Regions from separate parts of the Paenibacillus sp. F024 genome, predicted to be linked through region 3. Evidence: riboswitches for the same ligand, from Rfam matches in the RefSeq annotation. Region 3 holds a riboswitch; each other region holds the start of a gene.
What was found. Region 3 has a riboswitch for cyclic di-GMP ahead of ACZYR9_RS22370 (S-layer homology domain-containing protein). Riboswitches for the same ligand answer to the same signal wherever they lie in the genome.
Positions count from the first base shown of each region.

Region 1: linked by a shared signal. The riboswitch ahead of ACZYR9_RS17250 (S-layer homology domain-containing protein) and the one ahead of ACZYR9_RS22370 (S-layer homology domain-containing protein) in region 3 are both predicted to bind cyclic di-GMP.
Region 2: linked by a shared signal. The riboswitch ahead of ACZYR9_RS04700 (flagellar assembly protein A) and the one ahead of ACZYR9_RS22370 (S-layer homology domain-containing protein) in region 3 are both predicted to bind cyclic di-GMP.

Region 1 is NZ_JBVASZ010000016.1:94,840-105,436, reverse strand. It holds gene ACZYR9_RS17265 (AAA family ATPase) at 1-2,079, opposite strand, end outside; gene ACZYR9_RS17260 (acrylyl-CoA reductase family protein) at 2,293-3,279, opposite strand; gene cysP (sulfate permease) at 3,440-4,528, opposite strand; gene ACZYR9_RS17250 (S-layer homology domain-containing protein) at 4,715-6,559, opposite strand; cyclic di-GMP riboswitch class I at 6,648-6,731, opposite strand; gene ACZYR9_RS17245 (preprotein translocase subunit SecA) at 7,009-8,262, opposite strand; gene ACZYR9_RS17240 (solute symporter family protein) at 8,482-10,026, opposite strand; gene ACZYR9_RS17235 (DUF485 domain-containing protein) at 10,030-10,353, opposite strand; gene ACZYR9_RS17230 (LytR/AlgR family response regulator transcription factor) at 10,548-10,597, opposite strand, start outside.
Region 2 is NZ_JBVASZ010000002.1:181,534-192,130, forward strand. It holds gene ACZYR9_RS04690 (DUF429 domain-containing protein) at 276-1,007, shown strand; gene ACZYR9_RS04695 (helix-turn-helix domain-containing protein) at 1,023-1,925, shown strand; cyclic di-GMP riboswitch class I at 2,107-2,196, shown strand; gene ACZYR9_RS04700 (flagellar assembly protein A) at 2,298-4,208, shown strand; gene ACZYR9_RS04705 (HD-GYP domain-containing protein) at 4,208-5,257, shown strand; gene ACZYR9_RS04710 (AMP-binding protein) at 5,531-7,228, shown strand; gene ACZYR9_RS04715 (SCP2 sterol-binding domain-containing protein) at 7,287-7,610, shown strand; gene ACZYR9_RS04720 (HD domain-containing phosphohydrolase) at 7,704-9,215, opposite strand; gene ACZYR9_RS04725 (LacI family DNA-binding transcriptional regulator) at 9,400-10,392, opposite strand.
Region 3 is NZ_JBVASZ010000031.1:19,995-30,591, reverse strand. It holds gene ACZYR9_RS22405 (glutamate synthase-related protein) at 1-1,115, opposite strand, end outside; gene ACZYR9_RS22400 (glutamate-1-semialdehyde 2,1-aminomutase) at 1,645-2,985, opposite strand; gene ACZYR9_RS22395 (PhzF family phenazine biosynthesis protein) at 3,092-3,916, opposite strand; gene ACZYR9_RS22390 (LCP family protein) at 3,994-5,028, opposite strand; gene ACZYR9_RS22385 (ABC transporter ATP-binding protein) at 5,222-6,283, shown strand; gene ACZYR9_RS22380 (ABC transporter permease) at 6,276-7,070, shown strand; gene ACZYR9_RS22375 (ABC transporter permease) at 7,078-7,863, shown strand; cyclic di-GMP riboswitch class I at 8,106-8,201, shown strand; gene ACZYR9_RS22370 (S-layer homology domain-containing protein) at 8,251-10,260, shown strand; gene ACZYR9_RS22365 (RHS repeat-associated core domain-containing protein) at 10,292-10,597, shown strand, end outside.

The DNA of each region.
Region 1 (10,597 bases), on a different contig from region 3:
TAGACGGAAGACTAACGATGCGTTGGCTTCTGCGGTTTCTCCATGCAGGCATGCCATGCCCGCCTGGAGATGACCCAAGGCCGAAGCATAGGCAATAGAGGCTTTGGCCTTGATGGCGGCCTGAAGGTTGAGCCTGGCCAGCTCGTATTTTTCATTAGCATCATGGATGAATTCGCTGCCTTTATTCAAATGATACGCCAGTTCGAATATCCGCTCCGTTTGTTTCTCCGGACTCCAGCTTTGCTGAAGCGTACGGCCGATGTGCAAATGAAGGCGCTTTTGCTCTTCCTCGTGCATCAGGTTGTATACCGCTTCATGAACCCGATCGTGCAAAAAGGTATAGATTTGACTCTGCTCTTCCCATACCCGATCCGTTTCATGGCCAGCTGCTGAATCCGAGCCCCTGACTGCCAAGAGCAAGCCTTCCTCCAGCGCCGGCAAGACATCCCCGGAGGTTTTTTCCACGTCTTGAGCACAGATAAGAGCGAGCGTCCTCACATCAAATGTATTTCCGAGCGTTCCCGCCAGATTCAATACGCGAAGCGTATCTTCGGGCAGCTTATACAGCCTTTCCAGAATCAGCCCAATGACATCATCGCTCAAATCCCGTTCCTTCATCCGATCGAGGTCCCACTCCCATTCCCTTTTTTCCATATGAAACCGAAGAAGCCGATCGCTATAAACGGAATAGAGATATTGTGTGAGATAAAAGGGATTGCCTCCCGTTTTTTGAAACACGATTTCCGCCAAGGCTTTGACCCTTTCCCTGCTCTCCTGCAAGGTGTCGGCCAGCATGTGGGTAATGCTCGATAAGCCTAAAGGATCAAGATGCAGCTTTTGAATACCCGCCTCGATTTCGTTCTGAAACTTGTCCACCGCTTCCTCTATCATAGGGCCCTCTTCCCAAGAGTTCACCCGCCCTACTCCAATCAAAGCTATGTAACGGCTGCCCGGATCTGCGGCAAGAAGCTTAATAAAATCGAGCGAGGCTTGATCGGCCCACTGCATATCGTCAAAGAAAAGAACCAGCGGCCGTTCCTTATCTATAAATACCTTGATAAACCTCATAAAGAGAAATTTAAACCGGTTCATCGCATCGACGGATGGAAGAGCCTCCAACCGGTTGGGTTCACCTAAGAGGAAAGCCGCTTCCGGAATGACCTCCGTGATCACCGTTCCGCTTTTACCCAACGCTTCTTTCAGCTTCCTTTTCCACTTAAGGATCCGTCCCGGGTCCTCACTTAACACATGGCGAACCAATTCCCGCAGCACTTGAATAATCGGAGTGTAAGGGATTTCTTTTTTCATTTGATCGAATTTGCCCGAGATGAAATAGCCTTTATGCTGGACGATCCTGGATTGAAATTCCTTGATGAGCGCCGTTTTTCCGCTGCCGGAACGTCCGCTGATATACAGTAATTCCTTGGAGCCATTGCAGGTCCGTTCAAATAAGGCAAGGAGCTGTTCCAGCTCAACTTCCCGTCCATATAACGTCTGCGGCAGCTTAAACCGGCTTTTTTCGTCCAATTCACCTAAAGGAAAAGGAATAATGGCGCCGGATTCATTCCATTCCCTGCTGCATCGCTGCAGATCAAGCTTGAGACTAAGTGCGCTCTGATACCGCTCTTCCGCATTCTTTGAAAGCAGCTTCATGACCAGTTTACAGACAACCTTTGGAACATCGGGACGTATTTCCCAAAGCGGTTTAGGACGGACGGCCAAATGCATATATACCCATTCATTATTATCCTTGGCTTCAAAAGGGAGATGTCCCGCGAGTATTTCATAGAAGGTGATGCCTAATTTGTACAAACCGCTGCGGTGATCGACATAACGTCCGATCCGGCCGGTTTGCTCCGGTGATATGTACGCATCCGGGCTTTTTAAGCTCAAGTCGATCACCTCTATCTGTCCGGATTGCGGATCATACGATATATTCTCCGGACTCACGTTAAGCTGATCAATGCCTTGCTGATGAAGTCCTCCGATCAGCGCAGTCAGCTTAAGCGCTGTTTGTAAAAAAAAGGGCATATCCACTTTGTTAGATGTTAGGTACAATCCAAGTTGAATGGGAGCCATAGCAGAGGATCCTCCGTAACAGATTTTTTCTACCCACATCATACTATGAAGTAACATAAAATGAAATTAATATTTTAATCTATTAATTATTACTCAAGCTAAATGCATATGTTCCAAAAATAAAGCCGCAAAAGAAAAAAAGCAGTCATCCAGAGGCCTTCTCTGCGATCACCGCTTTATCTGATGAATGTCGAATTTATCATCCTTGCAGCACTAGATCTTAACCAGCGTTCTACCTTGCGCACGGCCCTTTAGAATGCTTTGAACGACGTCAGGAATTTGCTCCAATCCGATTTCCGTATACATGCCGTTCAACATATCCGGCTTTAATTCCGAGGCCAAGCGATTCCATATGCGAACCCGTTTGTCCATCGAAGCCATGACGGAATCGATGCCTACCAGTCGTATGCTGCGGAGGATAAAGGGAAACACGGTCGTTGCCAGCTCTGAGCCTCCCGTTAAACCGCTGATGGCTACCGTTCCGCCATAACGCGTGCTGCTGAGAATATACGAAAGCGATTTCCCGCCGACACAATCGATAACGCCGGCCCACAGCTGTTTGTCCAAAGCCCGAATCTTCTCGGGAGCAAGCTCTTCCCGAGGAATGACCCGCGCAGCTCCCAATTTCATCAAATGCTCTTGTTGGTCGGCTTTCCCTGAACTGGCTACAACTTCGTATCCGAGCTTGGCAAGCATAGCCACAGCCATACTCCCTACTCCGCCTGTAGCTCCGGTCACCAGAACCGGACCTTGGTCAACGTTCACGCCGCCATCCTGCAATTCTTGTACCGATAAAGCGGCCGTAAAGCCGGCGGTCCCGAATATCATCGCTTCTTTGACGGAAAGACCCTGCGGTAATTTTACCGCCCACTTGGAAGGGATTCTGGCATATTCGCTAAAGCCTCCGTAATGGCTCACACCCAGCTCATATCCCGTAACCAGCACCTCGTCTCCCTCTTGAAACCGGCCATCTGTACTGGACTTTACAATACCCGCAAGATCGATACCGGGAATAAAAGGGTAATTCTTGACAACGTTTCCATTTGCGATGCAAGCCAATGCGTCCTTATAGTTGATACTTGAATAGACGACTTGAATCAGAAGTTCACCTGACGGCAAATCCTCGATTGTCAAATTGCGGATAACGCTGGTTACCTCATTGTCCGATTGCTCCACAACCAATGCTTTGAACGCTGAAATCGTAATCACTCCTTAAGCGACGGATGTCCTTTTATTATAATCCTATTGGCCTCAAAGAAAAACAAAACTTTTAGCCTGCCAAGGACAGGTCTTGGTGAGTTAAGCTCAACAGACATGCATAAAAGGAGCCCGTCTTGAGCTCCCTTCCCGCAACTGCTATTTAAATGCCTCCGCCTTCATCGTTCATTGCACGCCTTTCGGCCTGCACGGTATCATAAAGGCTTTTGACCCCTATTATAGAAATGAACACGGCCACCATCACGACCAATAGATACGGCTCCGGCTCCATAAACAGCTTTACCATCGTGAAGGAAACTACAAGGGAAAGCAGTGGAGATACCAGCCAAACCTTTAATATTTTCACGACAATGCCTTTTTGCCATAATCGAAAACCATGGTCCGCCGTACCTATGCCCATAATGGCCGTTGTTGTAATTTGTGTAAGCGGTACGGGAAGGCCAAAGAGGGAGGCAATGATGACCAGCGTACCCCCCGTTCCGGAAATAACTGTTCCTTGCAGCAAAGACATCCGGGTAATCTTTTTTCCATTTGTCTCCAGAACCCTTCCTCCGAGGAGAAGAGCTCCCGCCGCAACGAAAAGTCCTCCCCAGAACACCCCGTTTCCTACGCTCATCAAGCCTGCGCCTACGAGAGGGCCTACGGCATTTGCAACGTTATTCATGCCGGCTGAAAAAGCCTCGATAAATCCGGCGGCAAGCACAAGGAGCATAAGGCCCTTCTTCCACCAGCCGTCCCCTTCGCCTTTCCATCTGGCATCACGGCGCTCCAGCCCCCGAATGACATATCCCATGCCCCAGGCCAGGAGAAAGGCCACAATCGGAATAATGATCCAGAACGACACGATAACGAGTATGTTCTTAACATACAGCACCTCGTAGGCAACACCCACTCCCACGACCGAACCGACGGTGACCTCGCTCGTGGATAACGGGATTCCCATCAAGTTTGCGCTAAATAACGTGACGGTAGCTGCCAGCAAGATGATAATGACCAAATGTACATTCAGCAGATCCGATGGAATAATGCCCGAACCCAACGTTTTGACGACTTCACCTCCGCCGAGATAGGCACCGAGGAATACGCCGACAGCAACCAAACTAAGCGCGATATATTTCTTCTTGACCGCGCCGCTGCCGTAAGCTACGCCCATCGTCGCCGCCGCGCCGCTTGCCCCGATATTCATGGCAAAAAACAATGCAATCGCAATAGCCACTATAGTAATTGACAAAGAAATCCCACATTTCTCCCCGAATTTATATCCAACTATTTAGGTGTGTTTTATTGGTTATGTGCTCATTGTAGCTTAAGCTTGCATATCCGTCAATCCTATTTCACGGCAGCTTGGGATACAATTACAAAAACACCCCAAGCCACCGAAGTGGTTTGAGGTGTTTGGCTTTAGGGGCAATCGTTGTTAATCCTCGTCGTTGTCGTCATTGTCGCCTTCATTGTCGTTCTCAAACTCAGCTTTAACCTTTTTGCCGCTTGAAAATTCGATTTCCAGCTCGAATTTTTTTACATCACTTTCCTCTGCTTGGAGGTAAGTGAGCATGTTTTCTTGAATTTCACTTCGGTCCATCATGTCAGACAGCTTCGCTTGTTCGAAAAGCTCGTTTATCGCTTCGATGGCTTGATCTCCGGATACGTTCTCTTTATCCTTTTCCACTTCGGCTTCGACTTTTCCGTCATCGTCTTTATATTCGAGCTTTAATTTCTGCTTATCGGACAGCTCGACCTCCAGCTTCAGCTTTTCGATCCCGTAAGCATTCGCTTCTTTTTCCGGCCGCTGTCCCTTGTCTTCATTGCCTCTATTCTCTCTATTGTCTCTTTCTCTATTCTCTCTATTGTCTCTTTCTCTATTCTCTCTATTGTCTCTTTCTCTATTCTCTCTATTGTCTTTACGGGACTTCTCTTCTTTGTCGGACTTTTTCTCAGACTTCTCCTCTTCGTGTTCCCATTCTACTTCAACTTTACTGCCGTTAGCGAACTTAATTTCGATTTCCAGCTCTTTTACCTCGCTGGACTCGGTCTCCAACGCTGCTAATACTTGATTGACGATCTCTTCCTTCGTCATTTGAGGCGTAAGCCCAGCCTGCTTAAGGACATCATCTGCGGTTTGAACCGCTTCGTCACCCTTTTGCTTTTCCTTGCCTTTTTCACCTTTGGTTTTCTTTTCAACCTCGGCACGGATCTGGCCATCCTTATTCTTATACTTTAATTCGATCTCACTGCCGTTCTTAAACTCGATTTCCACATTAAACCCATTGATTCCAGCTGTCTTTTCATCGACCTTTTCTTTGTTGATGAAGCTTGCCTCCAACACAACGTCATTCTCAACAGTCAGAGACACCACATCACCTACAAGCAGCTGGGATGCCGGAATAAAACGCTGGTTGTACGCAACGGCCAGGTCCGGCGAAATGCTATAGGTGAACGAATCTTGATTAAAGGTTTGAACCGTTATCGACCCATACGTGCCGGAATAGACGCTGTCCGTCACATTACGGTCGAAATTCAAGGCCGTGATGGTTCCTTTGACGGTAATCGCTCCGGATTGCTCCAGCAAGTTGTCATTGGTTCTTACAAGCAGCGCAGCCATCTCCGCGCGTGTAACGTTATTATTGGGCTTGAACGTTTCATCCGGGTAACCGCTGACAATACCCTGCTGAACGGCTACGTTTACATATCCGACCGCTCCGGCAGGAACATCTCCGGCATCTTTGAAATCCGGCACGGCCGTCATTTGGCTGAGAGCCTCTTTTTGCAGCCCAAGAGCTTTTACCAGCAGGCCTGCTACCCAAACTCGGCTGGCCGGCGTACTCGGTTGAAGCTGGTCTTCCGCAGTATCAAAAAGTCCCTGTTCCAAAGCAACGATGATGTACCCTTTGGCCCAGCTGTAGTTATTGTCGATAACCGATGCGTCTTTAAAATGCAGCTTGCTGTCGCCCGGCTTCGCTTTAGCCTGCTCCTCCAATCCCATGAGCCGTACAGCCGTAACCACGGCTTCTACTCGACTGACAGGCTGATTAGGACGGAAGCTGCCGTCTTCATACCCGGACAATACATTTTTGGATTTCATCTTCCCAATCGATTCGGTTGCCCAAGCCGCTTGTTCCGAGTCATTAAAATCAAGGTCTAACGTGGTGCGGCCCGTATTGGATTCCGCCCCTTCGGATTGGGCAGCCAACCCCGGCCCCGCCAAACTGAATACCAGCAATAAAGTCATGAATACATGCATTGCATAACGAAACTTTCTCATCATACGCCTCCTTTTGAATAGAAACCTTTAAAAACACAAAAAAGCTTATCTTTTCCAGCGCAAAGATAAGCCTGTGTTTTAAGCTTCTCTTGGCAACTGGCTGGCATAGTTTAAAACCTTAGCCCCTTTAGCTTTGCGTCATCACCTTTCGATGATTTTGCCTTTATCAAGTTTTATTAACAATAAAGAAAGTATACAATTTCAGCGGAGCTGAACACTTTCTTTATCTCAAGAAAACCTGCCTATGAATCACGGTCGCTCATCCATGAATGGCTTCGTTAAAGGTTTTCTTATAAAAGCAGCTTCTAGCTAATTATATCAGAATTCCGTAATTTGACAACTAACGACATTTTTTCTGCAGCGCGCTGACTTAGCCCGTATGCAAAAAGCCGTCCCCGCAGGCCCGGCTTTGGCATACTATTTTTAACGCGAATGAAGTTACCGCTGCATTAACCTTGCCGCGCTTGATTTATCCAGTATCGGCTCACTTGCAGTTCCGTGTCACTGCGGCGGGTGACGGGCAGGTGGGACGGAACCGTAACCACTTCCAGATCATACATACCCCTCAGCTCCTCCGCCTTTGTTTTCATCATTTCTATTACGCCTATAATTTGCTTGTATAAACCAAGCAGCTTCTGGACAGTCATTGCGGCCTGATTCCCTTCGCTCAAGGGAATATGTTCCTTTGCCTCAATCGCCTGCCTCAGGCCGTCATTGAATTGCCGGCCTTCTATTATGCGTCCCGTAAGAGGATCTATGAAATGGATCCGGTCGTCCGCTACAATATAATCTACGTCACGCTGCATCAGTACCTTGGCTTGAAGGCTTACCAATAAATAATGATAGACTGTCGTATGGTCGAGCTCATACAGGCTATTGTCCTTCAAAGCCGCTTCGATTTTCTTAGCTTTCGATGGGGTAAACATCACTTGTTTGGATTGGCGGTCCACTTCATAATCGCTTACTTCCTGCATTCCCCGTACAAATTTCTCACAAACAGAGTACAGTTTAGGCGCTGCTTTCACTGGATCCGAGATCATGAGCGGGGTTCGCGCTTCATCAATCAATATACGGTCCATTTCATCCAAGACGGCATAGGCAAACCCTCTTTGAATCCGCTGTTCCGGATGCAGTATCCTCTGATCGCGCAAGCAGTCTAACCCAAACTCCGTATAGGTCCCGTAGGTAATATCCTGTTGGTAGGCCGCTTTCTTCGCTTGAGCCTTCAACCCGGCAAGATTTAGCCCTACGGATAAGCCAAGAAGTTGAAATACTTTACCCATTTGCTCGTGTTCGCGTTTCGCTAAATATTCATTCACCGTGTACATATGTACACCATGATCCTGTAAACCAAACCAATAGGCCGGGAGCAGATGAACGATCGTTTTTCCTTCTCCTATCATCATCTTGGGAATTTTCCCTTCGCATAATAACCAGCCTCCAATCAACTGAGCGTCATACATCGTGATCCCAAACACTCTTCTTACAGCTTCCTTCACTAAAGCAAATGCCAGAAAAAGAGAATCCTGACGATCCTCACCTTGACGTATTCTTCTCCGCAGTTCAATGCTTACTTTATTCAAATCACTATCATGTTTAATCCGTTGGACGTATTTGTCGATTTGGGGCAGGATCGTCTTCCGGATTTTCTTGATTTCTTGATCATCTCTTTGGGCTATCCATTCCTTAATCTTAGACAGCATGCATTCCTCTCCTCTCTTAATGAGGAATGTTGGAGTAATTGAATTCTTTCTCATAGGTAGTAAATACGAGAGCTAAATTCATTAACCGTCCGTTGCCCTCCAGATTGGATGCGTACTCCAAAAAGCTTTCGTGGACAAAAAACAGGGAGCCACCGTCCGGATGGAGGCGGCCCCCTGTTTTATCAAGCTTAAAAATACGGACTCAAAGCATTCTAATCCTTATTTGGCCTGAGCCAAATCCTGTATTCCCGTGTTCGCTTTGACTAATATTTCGTCATACTTCACATCATCCCGCTTCGCGGAAAGGAAGGTTCCCAGGAACGCTCCCAAAAAGCCGAGCGGAATGGAGATGATACCCGGATTCGTAAGTGAAATGAGCGGCGTACCGACGAAAATCGCTTTGCCTGCTACCGGGTCCCAAACGTTAGGACTGACCGCCACAAGAATGAGCGCGCTGAGTACGCCGACAATCATGCCCGTAACCGCTCCGGCGGTATTAAATCTTTTCCAGAATACGGTGAACAGGAGAACAGGCAGGTTGGCGCTGGCTGCGACGGCAAACGCCAAGGCAACAAGGAACGCAACATTCAGCTTCTGTGCAAACAAAGCAAGAATGATTGATATGACGGCTACACCGACGGAAGCCAGCTTCGCTGCCTTAATCTGCTCCTTCTCATTCGCCTTGCCTCTGCGAACAATATGATTATAGAAGTCATGGGCGAAGGCGGAAGCGGCAGAAAGCACGAGCCCCGCTACAACAGCCAGAATCGTTGCAAAGGCTACGGCCGATACAAAGGCGAACAAGAATTCTCCGCCAAGGGCTCTGGCCAGAAGAGGAGCCGCCATATTGCCTGCAGCGTTGGCGGCGACAATGGCATCCTTACCTACGAAAGCCGCAGCTCCAAAGCCGAGGAACACCGTCATCACGTAAAACATTCCGATAATCCAAGTGGCCACAACGACCGATTTGCGTGCCGTAGGCGCGTCTTTTACCGTGAAGAAACGGATCAGAATGTGCGGCAATCCGGCTGTTCCAAGCACAAGGGCTAGGTTAAGAGAAATCGTATCGAGTCCGTTTGAAAACTTGTTGCCCGGATTCAAGAACGCTTCCTTCAACGAAGTGGCAGACCGCATTTGCTCGAACATATGACCGACGCTGAAATCGAATTTGGCAAACACAATGAGCGAAATAATAAACGTACCGGCGACAAGCAGCACGCATTTAATAATTTGCACCCAGCTTGTCGCCGTCATGCCGCCGAAAACAACATACACGGTCATGAGGACGCCGACGATGAGCACGGAGGTCGTGTAATCAAGACTAGGAATCAAAAGAGCGATAAGTCCCCCGGCGCCAACCAGCTGAGCAATCATATAGAAGATGGAAATGACGATCGAATTGATCGCTGCAACGCCGCGAATCTTCTTGGTTTCAAATCGGGCGGCGATCATATCCGCCATCGTATATTTGCCTAAATTCCGAAGCGGTTCCGCAACGAGGTACAGCACGACCAGATAGGCGACAAGGAAACCGATGCTGTAGAAAAATCCGTCAAAGCCGAACAAGGCGACCATTCCGGCGATACCCAAGAAGGAGGCCGCCGACATGTAGTCTCCCGCGATGGCAAGCCCGTTCTGCCAACCGGTCAATCCTCCGCCGGCCGTATAAAACTCACTTGTCGTTTTGGTTTTTTTGGATGCGTAATAGGTAATGACAAGCGTGCCGAAAACAATCACAAGAAAAAGCAAGAAGGCTGTATTCATCGATTATCCCGCCTTTCTTTCCTCATTAGGCAATTGGTCTTTGATCTCTTCGCAAATGGCGTCAAATGTTTCGGATTTCTTGGAATACATCGAGCACAAAACCCACGTCATAATAAATTGCGCAAATGCAAAGACCCAAGCCCATGTGATCGCGCCGACGGCAGGTGCATTTAATACATTAGAGAAAGCCGTAAGAACCGGAAGGGTAAAATAAAATGCCAAAAAGAAGAGCGTCATCGGAATGATAAATCGTTTCTTCTCATCCATCAGCTTGCGAAAAAGCTCAGAACGGGCAACATCGCTGTACGTTAACTGGTTCTTTTTCATTGCGAATCCCTCCATATTATGGGCTGAACCTCGTAAGATCAGGTGCAGCGTACGTTTTGCAAGCGTTTAATGTAAGCGCTTTTATCAATATTATAGCGTCTCTTTTTTGATGCAGTCTTATTTCGGTGTGAAACGTCGAAATCCGTTCCTTAATTGCAGAAAAACAGTCCTCAACAGACTGTTCTTCGGGTGGGTTATTGTCCCTGCAAAAGCCGAATCAAATCCTTCGCCGCAATCCGGGAAA
Region 2 (10,597 bases), on a different contig from region 3:
GTATTTTCTTTTTTATCCTTTGTCCTATTTTATGTATAGAGGTTTCTTAGGGTTTGTATTTTTGTCCGTATAAACATGTTCCGGCATGTCCGAGAAAGCCAAAAGGATGTATAATAAAGAAAATGATTAAGGAAGTAAAAGGGCGTGTTCAATGATGCAAGCGCATACCTGTTTTTTACAGAATGGGAACATAAACGTGCTTTGGGGTACTGGACGGTGGCTGAGCCGTGTCGTCAAGTGAATGTCAGATGAGCTCAAGCTCACCTGCGGAGCTCATGAAGAACAGATCCTTTGTAGGCATTGACGGCTGTGCATCGGGCTGGGCAGCCGTGGAGCTGACGCTTGACGGGAGCTGGACAGCCGCTGTGTTCGCAACCTTGGAGAGTCTCTGGGCAGCGTATCGGCAGTCAGAGCTATTGCTGATTGATATGCCGATCGGTATGGCTGACGGAAGTGAGCCGCGACGCTGTGACGTAATGGCACGGGAAATGCTGAAGCCTGGACGGGCATCCAGCATATTCCCTGCTCCTGTACGAGAGGTGCTGAGCGCTTCGGACTATACGCAAGCGAATGCGGTGCAGCGCAGGCTTAGCGGCCGAGGCTTATCGCGCCAATCCTGGGCGCTCGTGCCGAAGATTCGCGCGCTCGATGATCTGCTTCACAAGGATGAGGCGGCCCGGTTAAGGTTCCGCGAGTCACATCCGGAATTATGCTTCGCCCGGCTCTTTGGTGCTCCAATGCGGAATGGAAAGAAGAACCATGCGGGCTTTGACGAGCGAATGGAGTATTTGCGAGGAGTATATCCACAAGCGGATGATGTCGTCGATGAGCTGATGCTGCGATATCCTCGCAAAGCGGCTGCCCGTGACGATATCGTTGATGCGCTCGTGCTCGCGGTAACGGCATGGCTGAGCGGCGGCAGTCTGAAGCAGCTGCCCGAGGGCGGAGACCGGGACCGTATGGGAATGCAAAGGACAATAGCATATTATTGTTTTCTTAAAAGATGAAAGGTTGGAAAAGAAATGCCGAATCATTGGGCTAAAATGATGGTTGAAAAGGCTGCAGACGGTATTTGCCTTTGTAAATGGGATGGCCGTCAACTCACGGTCGAAGAGGCAAATCCGGCTTTTTTCCAGATCATCGGCTATTCAAAAGAAGAACTTTGGACGGATTCCTTTCTATCTTTTCTATCGGTTGAATACAGGGAGTGGGTATTAAAGCGTTTGGAGTTTTTTGAGCATGATGATATCCTGTTCTCAGAAGCGAGATGGACCGTGAAGCACGGCCTTCAAGTGGACGTGGAGCTTTCTTTACGCGAAACGGTTAGGGATGGAGTCTATTACTATGTTATGGTTGTTCGTGACGTCAGCGACAAGAAATGGATTTTGCGGCAAGGGGCGGGATACGATGTAAGCGGAACGCTTACAGAGAAGTTCCGCATTATCGATTGCTCACTCCACTCTGCATTGTTGGATTTACACAAAAAAGACTTGATCGCGCAGCCGTTTCTTTCTTTTGTCGGTTCAAGACATCTGCTTCAAGTAAGGCACTCGCTTCGCCAGGCCTTATGGTCCGGGTCCAGCTTCAGTATGACGCTGGATTGGGTCCATAACAACCAAAAAGCCAGTATCGAGTTTCGCTTTAAACCAATATTAAACGGCAGGAAAGAAGTCGCACGAATTGCATTTGTCGGAAGAAGCTTAACGCAGGAGCAACCACAAAAGCAGTCCGGATTGGCTCATGCGCTGCGGATGCTGATGGCGGAACGTCATATGACGGCAACCAAGCTTTCTGAGCTCACTGGTCTTTCCATAGGAACGATCTCCAAAATGAGAAACGGAAAAATCACGAATCCGCATAAATATTCCATACAATGTATTGCGGATGCTCTAAGTGTTCATATCAGCGAGCTTTGGCGCGATTAAACTTGTAAAGTTATGTAAAAATATATGAAAATAATGCAATCTTTTATCCTTTTTGTCGAAATTTAGCGAAAAACTCACACCTGAAATACATTCAACAAGCATAGATTAGTCCTTTTGTTTTAGACAATGTTGTCGGTTGTCTATATACTTGATTATAATTTAATTAAAATCACATATTCATTACGATAAATGGCAAACTTGTCGAAAGGCAAGGACGCAAAGCAATGGGCCTAAGGTTAGCAATCTAAGCTATGGCAGCCATGCCGCCGATAATGGGAGGATACATGACTCAATGCACCTTTCCCCGGCTGGAGAAAGGTGCATTTTTTCTTCATTACGATATGCTTGATCCCTTGAAAGGAGGTAGTCCCGATGTCCGACTCTATTACGGAAATTGAATTGGTCAAAATGATAAAATCCATGGCGCTGGATTCTACGGAGAATGTTACCGATTTGTCGGATTATTCCAAAGAGGAAGACTTCGGCAATGAGGGAGGGAATAAGAGCCTTAGTTGGTTCAGGGTAAGCGGAAATGAAATTTTTGTGCATACCTCGGATGAAGTTACATCACCTCTTACCATTGAAGCTATACCTCCGGTCAAGCTAACTGTAAATGGAGAAGCGGTATCCGGTGTAGTCACCGTAACATCTGAAGACAAGCTGAAATGGTCCATAGAGGAATCTCCTTTATTTGAAATCCAGGTATCCGAAGATCATATGCTAGCCTACTTGATTGTACGTTCACCTGTAAGGTATGTATGGAAGCTTAGCGAGTGTGAGCCTGCCGCCCACCTGGTTCTTAGAGCGGAGGAGGATCAATCGATCATACTTAACAAGCTTGAGCTTAACGATATTATCTATGAACTGGATCGTTTGTCGATCACGAAAAACCGGAATATCGGGGCTATTTTTGAAGAAGTTCATAACCCGACATTCGAACCGATTCTGATCGCACGGGGAAAGCCTCCCGTTCCGGGAAAGGATGCGGAACTGCAGCTGTTTTTCACAGAACAAGTGGAAACTCAGTATGTGGAAATCGGCGGCGTGATCGATTATAGAAATCATTTAAATATTCCTTCGGTAACCCCTGGAGATGTGATCGCCCGAAAAACTCCGCCGGAAGAAGGGACCGTCGGCTACGACGTTTACGGTAATTTTATTCGTCCGAATGAACCGCAGGACATTGTTATTGTAGCCAAAGACGGGGTGCAAATTCGGGAGGACGGCTTTGTTATCGCTCTTAGCGAAGGAAGACCGCGCATTACAGGCAACCAAACGAAGTTTTTTGATATTACCAAGGCATTTATCGTTCCCGGCGATGTCAATATTGAAACGGGACATATCGTTTTTTCCGGTGACATTATCGTGTATGGTAACGTTATGGAGAATATGATCGTAGAGTCGCTTGGTAATGTATATATATCCGGAAGTGTGTACAACGCCACTGTCACGGCAACCGGAAGTATTCGCATTCAAGGCAACGCCATCAAAAGCAACCTATACTCCGGTTATTTCGGGGTATTGTATAACCGTCTTTATAACAATTCGAAATTGTTAATGTCCCAATTCGAGCAGCTGCTCGAAGCAGCGAAGCTTCTCTCCGATATGGTGGAGAAGAAGGGGCAGAAGCCTCATTACGGACAAATTATACTACTGCTTGTGGAGAACAAGTTTAAAGACCTTACCAAGCTGATCAAAGAAGCATTATCGGTCATTATTAATATCAGGTCACGGGACAAGACGGCCTGGTTGAATCTGAAAGACATGCTGGAGCGATTTCTACAGCTCTCGAGAATGCCTCAAATGATCTCTAACGGTACGGTACTCGGCATTTTGAACTCTCTTAAGGAAACGGTGCAGCACGTTGGGAGCATGCAGGAAGCCAAAGTGAGGATCGATATGGGGCAATGCCATCTATCGACACTTAAATCTAACGGTGACATTTTGATCCGAAAAGAAGGGGTTTTGCAAAGCGACCTGTACTCAGCGGGCAACATTGTATTTTATGATAAAGATGCCGTATGCCGAGGCTCTCGTTTGGAAGCGGATGGCATCATCTCTGCAATGATGGTTGGCGGTCAAACGGGAGCTCCGTCGGTACTCAAATCCAAGACGAAAATCATGCTGAAGAGCATGAGCTCCGGAAGAGTATGCATAGGAAATTATTGCATCGAAATTCTGGATAGCATTGAGGATCAGACGATCGATATGGATTGGATTAAGAGTCGCGTATATGCCGCAAGAGGCATTCAAAATCCACAGACTAATGGTAAATTGGCGTGATGAAGAACGAAAAAGAAGTAAATCCGTTGATGGAAATGTCGCATCTCTTGGGCAAGAGGTTGAATAAAAATATATATAATCGATATGGACTATTAATTCTTCCGGCTTCCTCCATTCTTACAACGGAACATATTTTATCGCTTCATGAGCATGACCTAAAGCTTAGCAGTACAGATGTGATTCTTCCGAAAATTGAGCCTGAAAAGCTCGTAAGATTTGCTATCCATGAGATGAAGGAGATGTTTGTAGATATCCGTACCGCCGGTCGGGTACCTATTGAGAAAGTATGCCGTACGGTGCTCCCAGCCCTCATGCGTATTACGAGCGATTCGGACACGTATCGTATATTGTTGGCGCTGGAGCAGCAGGATGAGGACACGTTTAAGCACAGTGTCGGAGTCAGTGTATTGGCGGGTTTAATCGGCAAATGGCTCGGATTATCCGTGAATGAGCGGGTGCGTGTCAGCCTGGCGGGTTTGCTGCATGATGTGGGCAAGCTGTTTGTTCCGCAATCGATCCTTCAAAAGCCGGGCAAATTAAATGAAGACGAATACCGCGAAGTGAAGCGTCACTCTCAGTACGGTTATGATCTTCTTGTTCGCGAAGCGGGTTTGGATCCGCATGTTGCTTTGGCTGCGCTGCAGCACCATGAACGGGAGGATGGCAGCGGGTACCCTGCCGGATTGACCGGAAACCGACTGGAACTCGTTAGTAAAATCGTAGCCGTCGCCGACGTGTTTCATGCGATGTCTTCAAAAAGGGCGTACCGAAACGCATTGCCTTTATTTGATGTTCTCCAAAGTATTGCTGATCATGCTTATGGTATGCTGGAGCCGGGGATTGTTCGCTGCTTTATCCGGCATGTGACCGAATGCACGATTGGCAGTCATGTCGCCTTGTCGGATGGAACGCAAGCCACCATTGTGATGGTGCGGGAGGCCGATCCTTTTCGCCCCTTGGTGCATGGAGCCGGTGGGTTTATCGACCTGAGGGAGTGCCCGGGTTTGAAGATCGGAAGGCTAAGCGATGGAGGAACCGTTTCCGTATAGTTGAAATTGTGTAGGGCGCCGGGCGGATTACCGCTGATCGGGCGCTTTTTCAATTTGCGGCTTACGACTATCGTCATTAATGAATATAGTCGTGATTATGCCATGTTAAGGATGAAGAAGGATCAGGAAAGTCATATCGGGTTAGAGGAGATCATATAATACCCATTACAGGAGAATGAAGACGTTTTCGGACAACCTTGGCACAAGAAGGCGATCCGAAGGCGGTTGCCATTCGCAGCAAGACATGACTAGCCTGATGTGGAGGTGGTTTCTATGACCAGCAAACCTTGGCTCAAGCATTACCCGGCTGAGGTGCCACCGACCTTTGATTATCCGAAGCAGAACCTGGCACATTTCTTAAAGGAGTCCGCCCAAGCCTATCCGAAGCATGCCGCTTTAGATTTTATGGGCAAAAAGTTGTCTTATCGGGAACTGCTCGATGCAGCCTACCGGTTTGCGAATACGCTGATCCGGCTCGGAATTCGAAAGGGTCATCGTGTAGCGATAATGCTTCCCAATTGCCCGCAAGCTGTGATTTCTTACTTTGGCACTCTTCTCATGGGCGGAGTGGTTGTCATGACCAACCCGATGTACACGCCGCGTGAGCTGGAGCACCAGATCAAGGACTCGGGGGCGAGCGTGATTGTGACATTGGATTTATTGTTCGACCAGGTGAATCAGATAAAGGAGAAAGCGGATATCCGCCATATTATTGTAACGTCTCTCAAGGATTATTTGCCGGTACCTCAAAATTGGCTGTATCCTGTTTTTGCCAAGCTTAAAAGGATGAATCGAGAGGTCATTTACGGTAATGGCGTATATTCTTTTGTCAAGCTGTTAGACCGGGCATCTCCTGAGCCGTGCGGCGTGAAGCTGGATGCGGAGCATGATCTGGCACTGATTCAGTACACGGGCGGGACGACAGGTCAGGCTAAAGGCGTGATGCTTACTCATTTTAATTTGGTTGCCAATACGATTCAAAACCGACTCTGGGCTTACCGCTGCAAGCAGGCCGGTGAGGTTTATTTATCTGTGCTGCCTTTCTTCCATGTGTTCGGCTTAACGGTGCTGATGAACCAATCGGTATATTTGGCTGGAAAGCTGGTGCTGCTGCCGCGCTTTGACGTCACCATGCTGCTTGAGACCGTACGTCGTGTGAAGCCGACGGTATTCCCAGGCACCCCGACGATGTATATGAGTTTGATCCAGAATGCCCAGACCGTGCGCACCAATTTATCGTCACTGGAGGTATGTATCAGCGGCGCGGCTCCTCTTCCGTTGGAGCTTCAGCAAAGGTTTGAAGCCATGACGGGCGCCAGGCTGGTGGAAGGATATGGCTTAACAGAAACATCACCGGTTACTCATGCGAACAACATATGGGAGAAACGCAAAATCGGATCGATCGGCATCCCTTTTCCCGACACGGAAGCACGGATCGTTGATCCGGATCAGGGAACGGAGCTGCCGGCAGGGGAGATCGGAGAACTGGTCATTCGAGGACCTCAGGTGATGAAAGGCTACTGGAACCGTCCGGAGGAATCGGCATCCGCTTTGCGGGACGGCTGGCTGTATACCGGAGATATGGCCACAATGGATGAAGACGGATTTTTTACTATATTGGACCGGAAAAAGGATATCATCATTGCCGGAGGCTATAATATTTATCCGCGTGAAGTCGAAGAGGTGCTCTATGAGCATCCCGAGGTCGAAGAGGCCGTGGTGGCGGGGGTGAGCGACCCGTATCGCGGAGAAACGGTGAAAGCCTATTTGGTGATGAACAAGAACGGTGAAGCCGATGCGGAAGAATTGAACCGCTGGTGCCGGCAGCGGCTTGCAGCTTATAAGGTGCCTCATGTGTATGAATTCCGCCATTCGCTCCCCAAATCTTTGATAGGTAAGGTATTGCGCAAAAGGCTTGTGGAAGAAGAATTGGAGAGGATGAATGACGACGATGATACGCAGGATAGTTGAATGAGGAAGAAGTATATCGAGTCACGCCGTTTGAATTCATTGATGATCGAGGTGAGCTATGGCCATTCGGGATGAGCTCCAACGACTTGTGGATCGAATGAACGGCAGTCCTGAGGCGTTCCGGACGCTGCATGCGGTATATCAATTCAATATGGCAGAGGATAACGTCTTGCAGGTACGTTTTCATGCAGGACAGGTGGATCTATTGGAGGGGATGCCTTATTCTGCGGACTGCAAGCTGACGATGACGGAGGGGATGCTTCGTAAGCTGATGAACCGTCAACTGAACGCGGCAGCCGCATACATGTCGGGGGATCTGAAAATAGAAGGAAAAATGACGGTCGCTTTCCGGCTGCAGGAGGTTCTGAAGGCTTATTCATAAGGCTGTTGGCTTAGAAAAATTGGTGATGCCCCCAATTCCATTGGATCGGGGGCTGTTGCTATGAATTCCATTTGAAATATGAGTCGATTCGAATTATATCTTTTGCTCAAGCTGCGGTGAATCTCCATTAAAATTTTGAATAAATAATGAGGTTAAATCAGGATCCCACTGGGTTCCGCGACCTTCCTTCAAAATGTTCATGGCTTTCTCCACACTCATTCCTTTACGGTATGGCCGGTCGGATGTCATGGCGTCAAAGGCATCCGCTATGGCGATAATTCTGCCCATTAACGGTATATTATCGCCTGCCAGCCCATCCGGATATCCGCCTCCGTCAAAACGCTCATGATGAGATCTTACTCCGGGCAATATTTCGGACATCGCTTTAGAGGGTTCGATTTGCCGTAAAATTTTTTCGCCGAGAACCGGATGAAGCTTAATGAGCTCGAATTCTTCATCCGATAACCGGCCTTCCTTCAGAAGAACGGTATCCCGAACCCCAATTTTGCCTATGTCATGCAGTAGAGCGGTTTTTTTCAGCACGTCTAAATAGTGCTCAGAGAAATTGGCCCATTGGCCAATTTGCAAGGAATACTTGGCAACTCGCTCGGAATGCCCTGCCGTATAAGGGTCACGGGCGTCGAGTGCCGCGGCAAGTGTAGTGAAGTAGCTTTGAATCAGCAGGTTGTTCATGTTTTCCCGCATCTTTAAGCCGCTCACCATATGATTAAATCCCGCCACCAGCTTGGAAAATTCATCGGAATATATGTCGGGTGTACGGACGTCGAAGTCTCCATTTTGCACGGAGCTCATGGATCGGATGATACTGCGGATCGGATGTTGTACTTCTCTTGACAGCACCCATGCACCGAGCGAAGAGAAAGCGATGCCTGTCAATAAGATGATGGTCGCCCAGTGCAAGTAATCGACTGTGTTTTGTTTTGGAAGTACATCTTCACGAATATACCCGCTCAAAATGAACAGGAATAAAGGAAATGCACCGATCAAGAAAGCACTAAACTGAAATTTCCGTTGTACGGAAACAAGAACCTTCCCGTTAAGGGACAGATCGGTTCCATAGCTATCGATGGAAAGCTGTCTGATGTACATGGCGAGCGGACGTATGGATTGGGCAGTAAGAAAGAACTCGATAAACGCGTGCATACATGCCACAAGCGGTACGCCGATGGCTGCCAGTAACAAATAGGAATAGGGAAGGACAACCCATCCTTGTTTAACACTATATATCAGCATGATGGTAGCAGGGATAGATAACCCAAACAAATGGGGCCCGAAAATACGCTTAATCGCAAGAATGGGGAAACGATGGGTGTGAAGATAAACGGATTCAAGCATTTCGAGGGAAGGCTTGTTTTGCTGGAACAAGGTTAGGATGGGGCGCAGATCCCGATTAAAAACATACAACTCTACAACCACCATAATCATCAGCGAGATGAACAGAATGGTGAATAATCTGATAGCTTCTTGACCTGACACTTGTAATGCAGAAAATATAAAAATACTTCCTACGCCTAATACCGCTGCCGTTGATCCGATGAGATAGTCTCTGATAAGTCGTCTGATAAAATTTTTATAAATCTGCAAAATATCGCCTTCTCCTTAGTTGATGTGGGTGGACACTAGGACATCTATTTACATTCAACAAACTACATTCAACAAATCTCGGCATAATCCTTCTTTCGGCGGGAAAAGTTAATCGTTTAACTAAATAAAGCAGGGGCTATTCGCTCCCTGCTTCTTGATCATTATTGTACCCAGTATTTGCCTATTAACATCCGCATGACTTTCTTGGAACCAAGGAAGTAGGGATTTGAACGTGTTTAAAATAACTCGGATTATTCATTTTGTTGACGAGTAAATCGAATGCGGTTCGACCTATCGTATCCGGCGGTAGACTAATGGTTGTGATCGGAGGATCGGTGACCGTAGCAGCTTCAAAATCACCAAATCCGATCAAGGCGATATCTTCTGGACATTTTAGCATTAAGCTGGTTAATGCTTTCATGGATCCAATGGTCATTAAGTCATTTAGGACGAATATGCAAGAAATGCTACTTTCGCGCATAAGCAGAGATTTAGTTGCATGATACCCGCCATCGACAGTGGCATGGCCCATTTCAAGATAATTTTCATTAAATGAAATGTTATATTCCTTAAGAGCAGTTCGATATCCCTCGATACGTTGATTCGTTGTTGTTACATTAGGCCTGGCATAAATTAAGCCAATATGCTTATGGCCGTGTTGAATCAGATGTAAAGCGGCGTCATAGCCGGCTTGAAAGTCATCGGCCGTCACTCTGGGCACATCGGTTATGTTCGGATCATAGCGGATAGCGAAAACCATCGGTACCTTTTGTTCCATTAATTTTAGATCAACGGTATTGTAGGTTGGTGACAAAATAATACCGTCTACTATGCTTGGCGACAAGAGCTGAATGGTTTCCCGTTCATAATTCGAGTCCTCATTCGTGTTTACAAAAAGCAGGCGAAATGCTAATTCTCGCGCACGGGCGCCTACCCCGTTTACAATTCCCGTAACGTATGAATCTGGAAAGGCAGATACGATTAAACCCGCTGTATTGGTTTTTTGCTGCCTTAAATTTTTAGCTCTAGTATCGGGAACATAATTATATTTTTCAATAGCTTGCATGATTAGTGTATATTTCTCTTTGGATATGCGTTTTGTACCGTTGATGACGTGAGAAACTGTTGCAGTGGAAACACCAGCTTCCTTCGCAATTTCTTTCATTGTTATTTTCATATCAGTCACCTTTATTAAAACGTTTTACTATTTTTGAAAAATCCTTATTAATTATAATTGAGTATAGCAAAACGAATTCTAATATTCAACAAGCATCAGAATGAACGGCGGAGTGAAAATCGGCTTAAAAACAGTTTTTTAGAAGATTTCGAATAATTTATGCTTGACGATTACATTTATTTACTGGTATAGTTTACCGCATAAA
Region 3 (10,597 bases):
ATCTCGCCTACCGTGATCACGCCTTGCTCGGAGGAGAAATAAAGAGAGGTTTCGCTCTCTACCATCCATACCGGACGAAGACCAAGGGCATCTACGCTGAAAATACATTCATTGCCGTAGCGGGATACGATCCCGGCCGGACCTTGGGCATAATGGCCCCAAGTTTGGCGATAGTATACATAGAGATCCTGAAGCTCAGGACGGTACAGCTTCATTTCGTTGAGAATCGGCGGGAAGACGACTTCCATCGCTTCGAACAGGCTAAGCCCAAAACGGTGGATGAACGTTTCGATCGTCCGGTTCATATCCTGAGAGTCGCTTCCGCCGTCTACGAGCGGTACGCCAACCATGTCGGCTTCCAGGCGCAATTTCTTTACCGTATTGATCTCGCCGTTGTGACCGAGCAAGGAAAACGGTTGGACACGGAAAAAGCTTGATTGTGTATTCGTGGAGTAACGGTTATGGCCGATCGTCACCTGAGCCGCAAACAGAGGGTCACGCGTATCGTTAAAGTATTTAGGCAAAATGCTTGCCGCACCCATAACCTTGTAAGCTGCCGTTACATTGCTCAACGTAGCCACATGTACAGTATATTTGGCTTCAATGGCGACATGAAGCTCAAACAAATGGTCGGCTACTTTTGCTTCCTGCTTGTCGCACAGACCTGCGATTTGCCAGAAGGTAGGCTCGTCGTTGCGGCCGTTCGGGCCAAGCACGCTGCTGTCGACCTGGTTTTCTTGCTCAAGAAGAATGCTGACTTCAAACTGGGAGAATAATTCCCGGATTCCCTTTTGCATGTCGGCAACGGAAATATCCAGCTTGCGGGGAACAAAAATATGGGCAACGGAAAAACGCTCATCGTATGCGAGCTTGCCGTCCAGTCCGGCATCCGTCAGTTTTTTCTCCCACAGCGCTCTGGGAATATCGGTCAAAATGCCGCAGCCGTCTCCTTCGCCATTAATAAAACCTGAACGATGCTCCATTTTTACAAGGGCATCGATCGTTTTTTGGATGTTATCGCGGGAAGGGAAACCATCTTTTTCTACAATACAAATGATGCCGCAGCTATCATGTTCGGTGGCCAACAGATTCTGAAAGCGGCCTTCATTACGCATTACTTCATTCATTCTCGTGGTCAGCAGGCTGACCGTCACCTCCCTGGTAGTTAAAAGTGCGATTCGTTCAGAGATCAAGGCTTTGCTCATGTCGCTGTAAGAAAGCGGTCAAAGCCAACGGAGATAACGCGTTGAATAAAAATGCATTTATTCTGCATAATCGACTACGCCGGCGGGTTCTCGTTTCTTTGGAAGATATGCCTAATAGGGCAATAATAAAAAAATAAATGTGCCCACGTCATTCTATTGAGCGCATATCTTCATAGCTATCATGACTAAAACCTTACATTTAGCCGATAGTATTAAGTTTCAAAAGTATTTATAGAATAACACGAAATTGTCTTTGATACAATAGAACATTCAGGCTGTTAACCGTTTGTAAGCGCTCTCTATTTTGCATAAATGGTGAATAAAGGCAGTTTTAAGGCGTTGTTATGCGGAAAACAAAAAACGAACGAACTATTACCGTAAGTCGATAATAGTTCGTGATTCGGGTGATAAAGGGAATTTATTGTCATGTGGCCATCGGTTAAACCATGCGTGTAAAGGCCCGTTCAGCGGCCTCGATAGTATAAGCGATATCGGCCTCCGTATGTGCCGTAGTCGTAAACCATGCTTCATATTTGGACGGAGCCAGGCAGATGCCTTCTTCCAGCATGTGCCGGAAGAACTGCGCGAACCTTTCGCTGTCCGTATCCTGCGCTTCCTCGTAATTGGTAACCGGATGGCTGCAAAAGTGCGTCGATAAAGCGCCGCAAATGCGATTGACGGTAAGCGCGATGCCGTGCTTGCCGGCGGCGGCCGTCAGACCGGCCTCAAGCGCCGCGCCGAGCTTGTCCAGCCGGGCGTATGTGCCCGGCTCCTGCAGCGCCTGCAGGCATGCGATGCCTGCGGAGATCGACGCAGGGTTGCCTGCCATGGTACCGGCTTGATAAGCCGGTCCGAGGGGAGCCACCTGCGACATGATTTCTTGACGGCCTCCGTAGGCTCCGATCGGCAGACCGCCGCCGATGATTTTGCCCAGGGCTGTCAGGTCGGGTTCGATGGCCGCGAAGTCCGTTCCCGCAGGCAGGCCCTCGAAGGTTTGCGCCGATCCGTAGTGGAACCGGAAAGCCGTAATTACCTCGTCGTAGATGACGAGGGAGCCGTTGCGGCGGGCGGCGGAACAAAGTCCCTCGAGGAAGCCCGGCTTGGGCATCACCATGCCGAAGTTGCCTACGATGGGCTCGACCATGACTGCGGCTACGTCCTCGCCCCAACGGGCAAGAGCTTCGTCAAGCGCTGCAAGATCGTTGTAAGGTACCGTAATCACTTCATGCGCGATGCTCACCGGGATGCCGGCGCTGTCGGGGATCCCGAGCGTGGAGGGACCGGAGCCTGCGGCAACCAGCACCAGATCCGAGTGGCCGTGATAGCAGCCGGCGAATTTGATGATCTTATTGCGGCCTGTGTAGGCACGTGCCACACGGATCGTCGTCATGACGGCCTCGGTGCCCGAATTGACAAAGCGCACCTTATCCATCGAAGGGATGGCCGCCTTCAGCATACGGGCAAACTCAATTTCAAGCTCGGTAGGCGTACCGTAAAGCGTTCCGTTCTCCGCCGCGCGACAGATCGCTTCGGTAACCGAAGGATGTGCGTGACCCAGGATGATCGGGCCATACGCAGCGAGGTAATCAATGTAGCGGTTTCCGTCCTCGTCCCAAAAGTATGCGCCCTTGCCGCGTTTCATAAAGACCGGAGCCCCGCCGCCGACCGCTTTAAATGAGCGGGAGGGGCTGTTCACCCCGCCCACAATATGTTCCAGTGCTTCTCGATATAAGCTTTCCGAGCGTGATCTTGGTTTGCCGTAATCCAACGGTTGATTCATCTTTGTCATTCCTCTCTGTAGTCGATATTCCTATTATATATGCAGCCTTTGTTTATGCATGAAAATAACGCCAAGGTGCTGCAACCAGATGCTGAAAGGTATCGAATTAAATTTCGTCCCCTGATGCTAGCAGCGAGCCTTGAAGTACGGTTACGGCCAGACCGGAGATCAGAACGCGGTTACCGGCACACTGCATACGCAGAACGCCCGTACGGTCAGAAAGCTGAATCCCTGTCAGCCGCTCCTTGCCGAGCTTTTTCTTCCAGTAAGGTGCAAGCGCGCAGTGTGCCGAGCCGGTTACCGGATCTTCATTAATGCCGACGGCCGGGAGGAAGCAGCGGGAAACAAAATCATACCGGGGATCTTCCGATGGGGCGGTTACCATCACGCCGCGGACATCCAGCTCCGCCATGATGGCATAATCGGGCTGCAGCCCGCGAACCTCCGCCTCTGTCGCCAGCTCCACCAGCAGGTCCAACCGGTTTCTGCCGACATACCGAATTTCGCCTTCCAGGCGGAGTGCAGCTTGGAGCCGCTCCGGCACGGCGGTGTCAGCCGCTTTCTCAGCAGGGAAGTCCAGTTCGATCCATCCGTCGGCCGTTGACTTGGCCGTTAATTGTCCGCTAAGCGTATGGAATGAAATCATTTGCTCCTTCGGCACTTTACCCGTCTGCCATAAATAATGGGCGGAAGCGAGCGTCGCGTGACCGCACAAATCAACTTCAGCCTGTGGGGTGAACCAGCGCAGCCGGAAGCCGCCGTCGTCTGAAGGACAGAGGAAGGCGGTTTCGGCTTGGTTCATCTCCATCGCTACCTGCTGCAGCCGGTGATCCGAAGGATAGCGGTTCAACAAACAGACTGCAGCCGGATTGCCGCGAAACGGTTGGCCCGTAAATGCATCGATAATAAAAATCTCCGTTGGTTCTTTCACGGTATAACTACTCCATTTCCTTGATTAATCTTACAAAAAAGAGGAAGCCGCAGCTTCCCGTTGATCGAAACTTGATATTATTTTTTGGTCCCGCTGCCGCTGTCCTTGCCGAGGGCCTCATGGGTCTGTGCCGCGGGCTTTTCCTCAGGAGCGTACGGATCGCGGCCTTCGAACAGGGTCTTGACATAAGAATGCAGCTTTTTCTGGTCCACGCTTAGCACAGCCGCTCCACCGACCCGTCTTTCTTTGAGCAGCTCCGTCGGGGGAATTTGTTTGGTGACCATGCCCTCCGCTTTAGCCTCATAGGCAAGAGCTCCAAGCTTCAGCATATCGGCGGTGGTCAGGTTGGTTTGGATGTACGGGTCAATGCTGGTCAAAATTTTGGGCAGACGGATCAGGGAGCCGGTCGTCTGCATCTTCTCCGCCACCGCCTGAAGAAACTTGCGCTGCCGCTCCGTGCGGGCAAAATCGCTCAGCGCGTCATGACGGAACCGCACGTACTGCAGCGCCTGCTCTCCGTCGAGCTGCTGAAGCCCTTTTTTCAGGTTGATATCATACTGATGATTGTCCGCGGAATCCTTGTAGCGCATATCCTTCTCCACGTCGATTTCAATGCCGCCGATAGCGTCCACAAGCGCGATAAAGCCCTCAAAATCAGTCATGACGTAGTATTGAATCGGAATGCCGAGCAGCTCGCCGACCGTTTTCATCGACAGATTCGGTCCGCCGAGGGCATAGGCTGCGTTAATCCTATCGTTTCCTGCTCCCGGGATCTTCACATAAGTGTCACGCAAAATAGAGAATAAGTGCGCCTTTTTTGTCATAGGGTCGATAGAAGCGACCATGATCGAATCGGAACGGCCTACGTCGCCCTTGCCGCCGCGGGAATCTCCTCCGAGAATAAGGATATTGACCCGTTCGTTGCCTTCCCATCGAGGAGGAGCGTCGTTGCCGGCCATACTGACTTGTTTGGGCAACAGCCCTCCAAACCTTCCTGAATCCGATTGTTGAATATTGTTCGCAAAATTTAAAAAGGCATATGTATAATAGCCGATGCCTGCGAGCAGAAGAAGCAGAGCGATGATGAAAATTCTTTTGAACGCGCGTGCCATGGAAATCAAATCCTTTCCTGCGGGGTGTCCGCTTTTCCAAACCGGGCCGTTCGTGTATGATAACGTGTATAGGATTAGACAATACAGCTGAAACATGCGCAATAAAGGGCAGGAAACTATTACATTTCATTATAAAAGGTTTCGAGCCGTCCCTGCAAGCTTCGGCATTTTCTGACAGGAGGAATGATGTGCCATGAGTTGGGCCATCGATGTTCATGAGCTCCGCAAGGAGTTTAAGGTGCAAAAGAACCGCGAAGGCTTAAAAGGTGCCATTCGCGATCTATTTAACAGAGAGTATACCCAGGTCAGGGCCGTCAAGGATATCAGCTTTCAAATCCCCCAAGGGGAAATTTGCGGCTATATCGGGGAGAACGGAGCCGGTAAATCAACGACGATCAAAATGCTTACCGGCATTCTTGTACCGACCTCGGGCGACATTCGGGTCAACGGCTACATTCCTTATAAGGAACGTGAAAAGTTTGTCCGCGGCATCGGAGTCGTGTTCGGCCAACGCAGCCAGCTGTGGTGGGATATCGGCGTGATCGAGTCGTTTGAGCTGCTGAAGAAGGTGTATCGCGTATCCGAGAGCGACTACCGCGCCAGGCTGGATGAATTGGTGGACAGGCTGCGGCTGGGCGACCTGTTGAACCGGCCGGTGCGCAAGCTGAGTCTCGGGCAGCGGATGCGCTGCGAGCTGGCGGCTTCGTTGATTCACAACCCGCAAATCCTGTTCCTGGACGAGCCGACCATTGGACTGGACATTGTAGTAAAAACGGAAATCCGCGAGTTTTTGAAATCACTGAACAAGAGGTTCGGCACAACCATCCTGCTTACGACCCACGATCTTCAAGATATTGAAGCGCTGTGTTCCCGGGTCATTATGCTCGATGACGGGAAGATTATCTATGACGGCGGCTTGGAAGAGCTCAAGGAACGCTGGGGCAAAGGCAAGGAAGTCATCCTGCGGTTTGCGGAGCCGGTGGCGCTGCAGCGTTTGAAGGAATTGACCCGCGGCCTGGAAGTAGATTGGTCGCTGGATAACGAGCTGACGGCCAAAGTATGGATTCCGCAGCAGCGGAGCAGCGTCTCGGATGTATTGGCCCGCGTCGTGGGCGCGATGAGCATTGAAGATATCAAGATTGTCGAAACGAACACCGACGATATCGTACGGGAAATCTACAAAACCGGTTCAAGCGACGTCAAACGGCGGGTTCAGGAAGAGCCTGATGAACGGGAAGTGACCCTGCATGTCTAGCGCTTATTTGGATATCATCCGCATCCGATTTCTGATGATGCTTGCTTACCGGGTCAATTATTACAGCGGAATTATCATTTATGCACTCAATATTGGCGCATACTACTTTCTATGGAAGGCGATTTACGGATCGAAGGAGCTGCTCGGCGGTATGACCGTCACCCAGATGACCACTTATGTGGCTGTTTCCTGGATGGCGCGGGCGTTTTATTTTAATAACCTGGACAGAGAAATCGCCAATGAAATCAAAGACGGCAGTGTGGCCATTCAGTTCATCCGTCCTTACAACTATATTATTGTCAAAATGATGCAGGGCCTCGGCGAAGGCTTATTTCGTCTGCTGTTGTTTTCCGTACCGGGAATGGCGATCGTTTCTTTTTTGTTTCCCGTCAGTTTGCCGACGGATCCGCAGGTTTGGCTCGTGTTTATGGTCATGCTGTTCTTCAGCTTTTTGATCAATTCACAAATTAATATTATTACCGGCTTATTTGCTTTTTTTCTTGAAAACAATGAAGGCTTGATGCGCATGAAACGGGTGGCCGTCGACTTATTCTCCGGCCTGGTGGTGCCGATTTCGTTCTTCCCCGGGTGGGCCGAAGGGCTGATGAAGTTTCTTCCTTTTCCCGCCATTACGTATTTGCCTGGCTCCGTCTTTACAGGAAAGGTAACCGGAACGGCGGTGTACGGAGTGTTCGGCACCCAGCTCCTGTGGTTCCTGCTGCTGATTATCCCGCTTTTTGTACTCTGGCGCAGCGCGCGGTCGCGCCTGTTCGTGCAGGGAGGTTGAGGAACATATGTTTTATGCGGGACTTTTGATCAATTATTTGAAAAACTACATGAAAACGAGGCTGACCTACCGTTCCGATTTTTGGATGGAGGTCGTATCGGACCTGCTGTTTAACGGTTTGAATCTTTTCTTCATTCTGGTCGTATTCCAGCATACGGCTGCGATCGGTGAATGGAACCAGCATCAAATTTTGTTTATTTACGGTTATTTTATGGTGCCTTACGGCCTGTTTATTACCTTTTTCAATCTGTGGGGCTTCAGCGAGCGGTATATTGTCAAAGGGGAGATGGACCGGATTCTGACGCGGCCGGCGCACAATCTCGTGCAGCTGATGCTGGAAAATATGGATCCGTCGTCCTTGTTCAGCGCATTGACCGGCATGATCATTATGGGCTATTCCTGGAGCCGGCTTGATCTCGGGCTGATGTGGTATGATCCGTTCGTATTTATTCTGTTGGTTGCCGGTTCGATGATGATCTATGGGGGAATCTATATCTTCTTTACTTCGCTGTCGTTTTTTTCGGATTCGCCGACCGGCATTACGCCGATGCTGTGGAATTTGCAAAACTACGGCCGATATCCGATGACCATCTACAACCGGCTGATCAATATTATGCTGACCTGGGTGCTTCCGTTCGGGTTTGTAGGCTTTTACCCTGCGGCGTACTTTTTGGACCGGGCCAATTGGGGTTCGTTCGCATTGCTGACGCCGTTGGTAGGAGCGGTCTTCCTGACCCTCGGGCTGACGGTATGGAATTACGGAGTAAAGAGGTACCGCGGAGCGGGATCGTAACGGATAATCTTAAGAAAAGCATAGCATGAAAAAAAGCACGGAATCGCGCTGGCTGCGCGATTCCGTGCTTTTTTAATATTCAATGGGAAATCTTTAAGGACTACCTTTGGAAAGAAGTATGATGCGATACCCTTTATTCACTTTCTGTGAAATTTTACACAAAATGACAAAAAAACTCTTGGTTCTTAGTTATTTAGCCCCTATAGTAGTATTTAGAAGAAAAAAATACAGCTGCCAATAAGCTGGATAAAAGGCAAATCCGTTCGAAAGTCGGAGACGCAAAGCCACGGGTCTAATCCATCGGTACTAAACGGTGGAATGATAGCCGGGCCGCTCGGTTGGGGTGCTGTATTTTTTTGTTTGTTGAGGTAAAGGGGGAAAGACAGAGTGAAAAGCAAATTACTGCAGTTTGCAAGAAACGCCATGCTGATCGGTTGGGCTGCTGCAGCCGTCATGGCTGTCGCAACACCTGCGGCATGGGCTGCGCAGTATAGTCAGTCAGAGGGACTGCCGGCTTTCGCAGGACTGCCGGATAACAGCGGACTCGTTTATATTAACGGTGATTCTATGGTTTGGTATGAGCCGGATGGGGAAGGCAACAGACAAATCCATATGGCTAACCTGTCTACAGGGCAAACAAAGACGATCACCAACACGCCTACCCGGAAGGACAATCCTGTCATATACGGTAATACGGTTGTTTGGCTCGACAAGCTAGGCTTGCCTGATCCTGCCAGTTATTGGTGGAATGTATTCAAATACGATTTGACTACCGGAGAACGGCAGCGAATTAATTTCTCGTTGGGTATGATGTCACATCCGGCTATTCATGGTAATGATGTCGTTTGGCATAACAATGAGACGTCGGAGATGCTGCATTACGATCTGTCCACAGCAAAAGAAACAAGTCTTGGCAAGGGGCGGGAACATGTGGTTTTTGAAGGCCAGGTCTTGTATAAAAATTCGGACAGCGGGTTGGATATGTTGACCCTTGCAACCGGTGAGATTCGCCCGCTTGTGAAGCTGCCTAAAGATCATTATGTGGACCGCTTCGTATTTAACGGCAATACCGTGCTGTGGAGACAGATGAATAAACAATTAAAGACCAAGATGGCGATGCTCCGTTTGGATAATGCGGCCTTCAGTCCAAGGAGCTTAACTGATTATGAGACCAAGGAATTCAGCGATACCTATTTGACCATCGGCAAAACGATGGGAGCTTGGATTGAGGAACGTGATGGGAAAGCTGTGATGATTGGCGTTAACTTAAAAACCGGCGAAACATTCACAGTAGCACGACAGCCTGGAGAAACGGTGTACCCTTTTTGGGGCGATCAGTTTCTTGCAGGTAAGGACAATAAGTTAATCATGCGAACGTTCATCAGGCAAAATACAGGACAAAGCCGTTCCTTTGCAGGTTCCATTGAACCAGTTGGCGCCATAATCGGCCCCAATGGAGGCGAAGTGCTTTCAACCGATGGCAGTGCGAAGCTGAGCGTCCTGGCCGGCGCCCTTGACCGTGATACGAGGATAACCTTGGGTATGCCGCAGGATGCGGCAGGCATGCAAGCCAAAGGAATGCCGGCTGCCGGGCAGTTGATCGCGGGACCGGTTGAACTGACAGTGCCGCAGTCTTTTAAAGTTCCGGCTACACTGGAGATGCAGTATGACGGTGACTTGCTTTCGGAAAGCAAACAGCGAAAACTCGGTCTGTATCAGTATGATACGGCATTAGAGCGTTGGGGCTTCATTAGCGGAAACATGTCTGCAGGCAAGTTCGCCGTGAATGGCCCTATAACAAGCGCAGGTACATATGCCGTTATACTGAACGATGTAGCATTTGCAGACATGCAAGGACATTGGTCGGAGCAGTACGTCGATACGCTTGCCGCGAGGGGTATTGTTGAAGGAGTGGCGTCGGGAATATTCGGCCCGGATGAGACACTGACCCGTGCGCAGTTTGCGAAGCTGCTCGTAGGTGCATTGGGGATGGATTCTGACTCTCCGTCTGCGGCTACATTCCAGGACGTGGGTTCCGGGCATTGGGGTTATAGATGGATTGAAGCCGCTGCACAAGCAGGACTCGTGGAGGGCGATGGCGGAATGTTTCATCCGGATGATCGTCTGACCCGTGAACAGATGGTGGCAATGCTTGTACGTGCTGCCGGAGAGCAATCGGCGGCGCTTCGTCTGGCTGAGCAGGAGCGGCAGTCGGCATTGTCCGCATACGGCGACCGTCAAGGCATTAGCGGATGGTCCGAGCCTTATATGGCGCTTGGCGTGAACCAAGGGCTGATTGAAGGAGATCGGAACTCTTTGATGCCGCAGCAATCCTCCACGCGAGCGCAAGCGGCGGCAGTGCTATACCGATTCATCCTGAAGCAGGGGAAGCTTTGAAATATACAAATTTTGAAGAGGGAGCAATGAAATGATAAAAGCAAGATTCAAATCGATGATTTCCGTTTTCATGGCAATGGTGATCTTGCTGACGGGAATTCCGTTTATTCCCGGCGGGGGACTATCCAAAGTGCATGCGGGTACAGACCTTATATTAGAACCGAACCGTATTCCGGTTAATACCGGAAGCACGGTGATTAAATTTAGTTTTAATGATGCGGACGTTGGTCAAACCGCGCATTATACGGAAATATACCTATGCGAGCCCGGCGCAAACAGCAGCGAGCCGCCCGCTAAAGTTCAGGGTGGGATGATCAAGACGGATACATTTGTCATT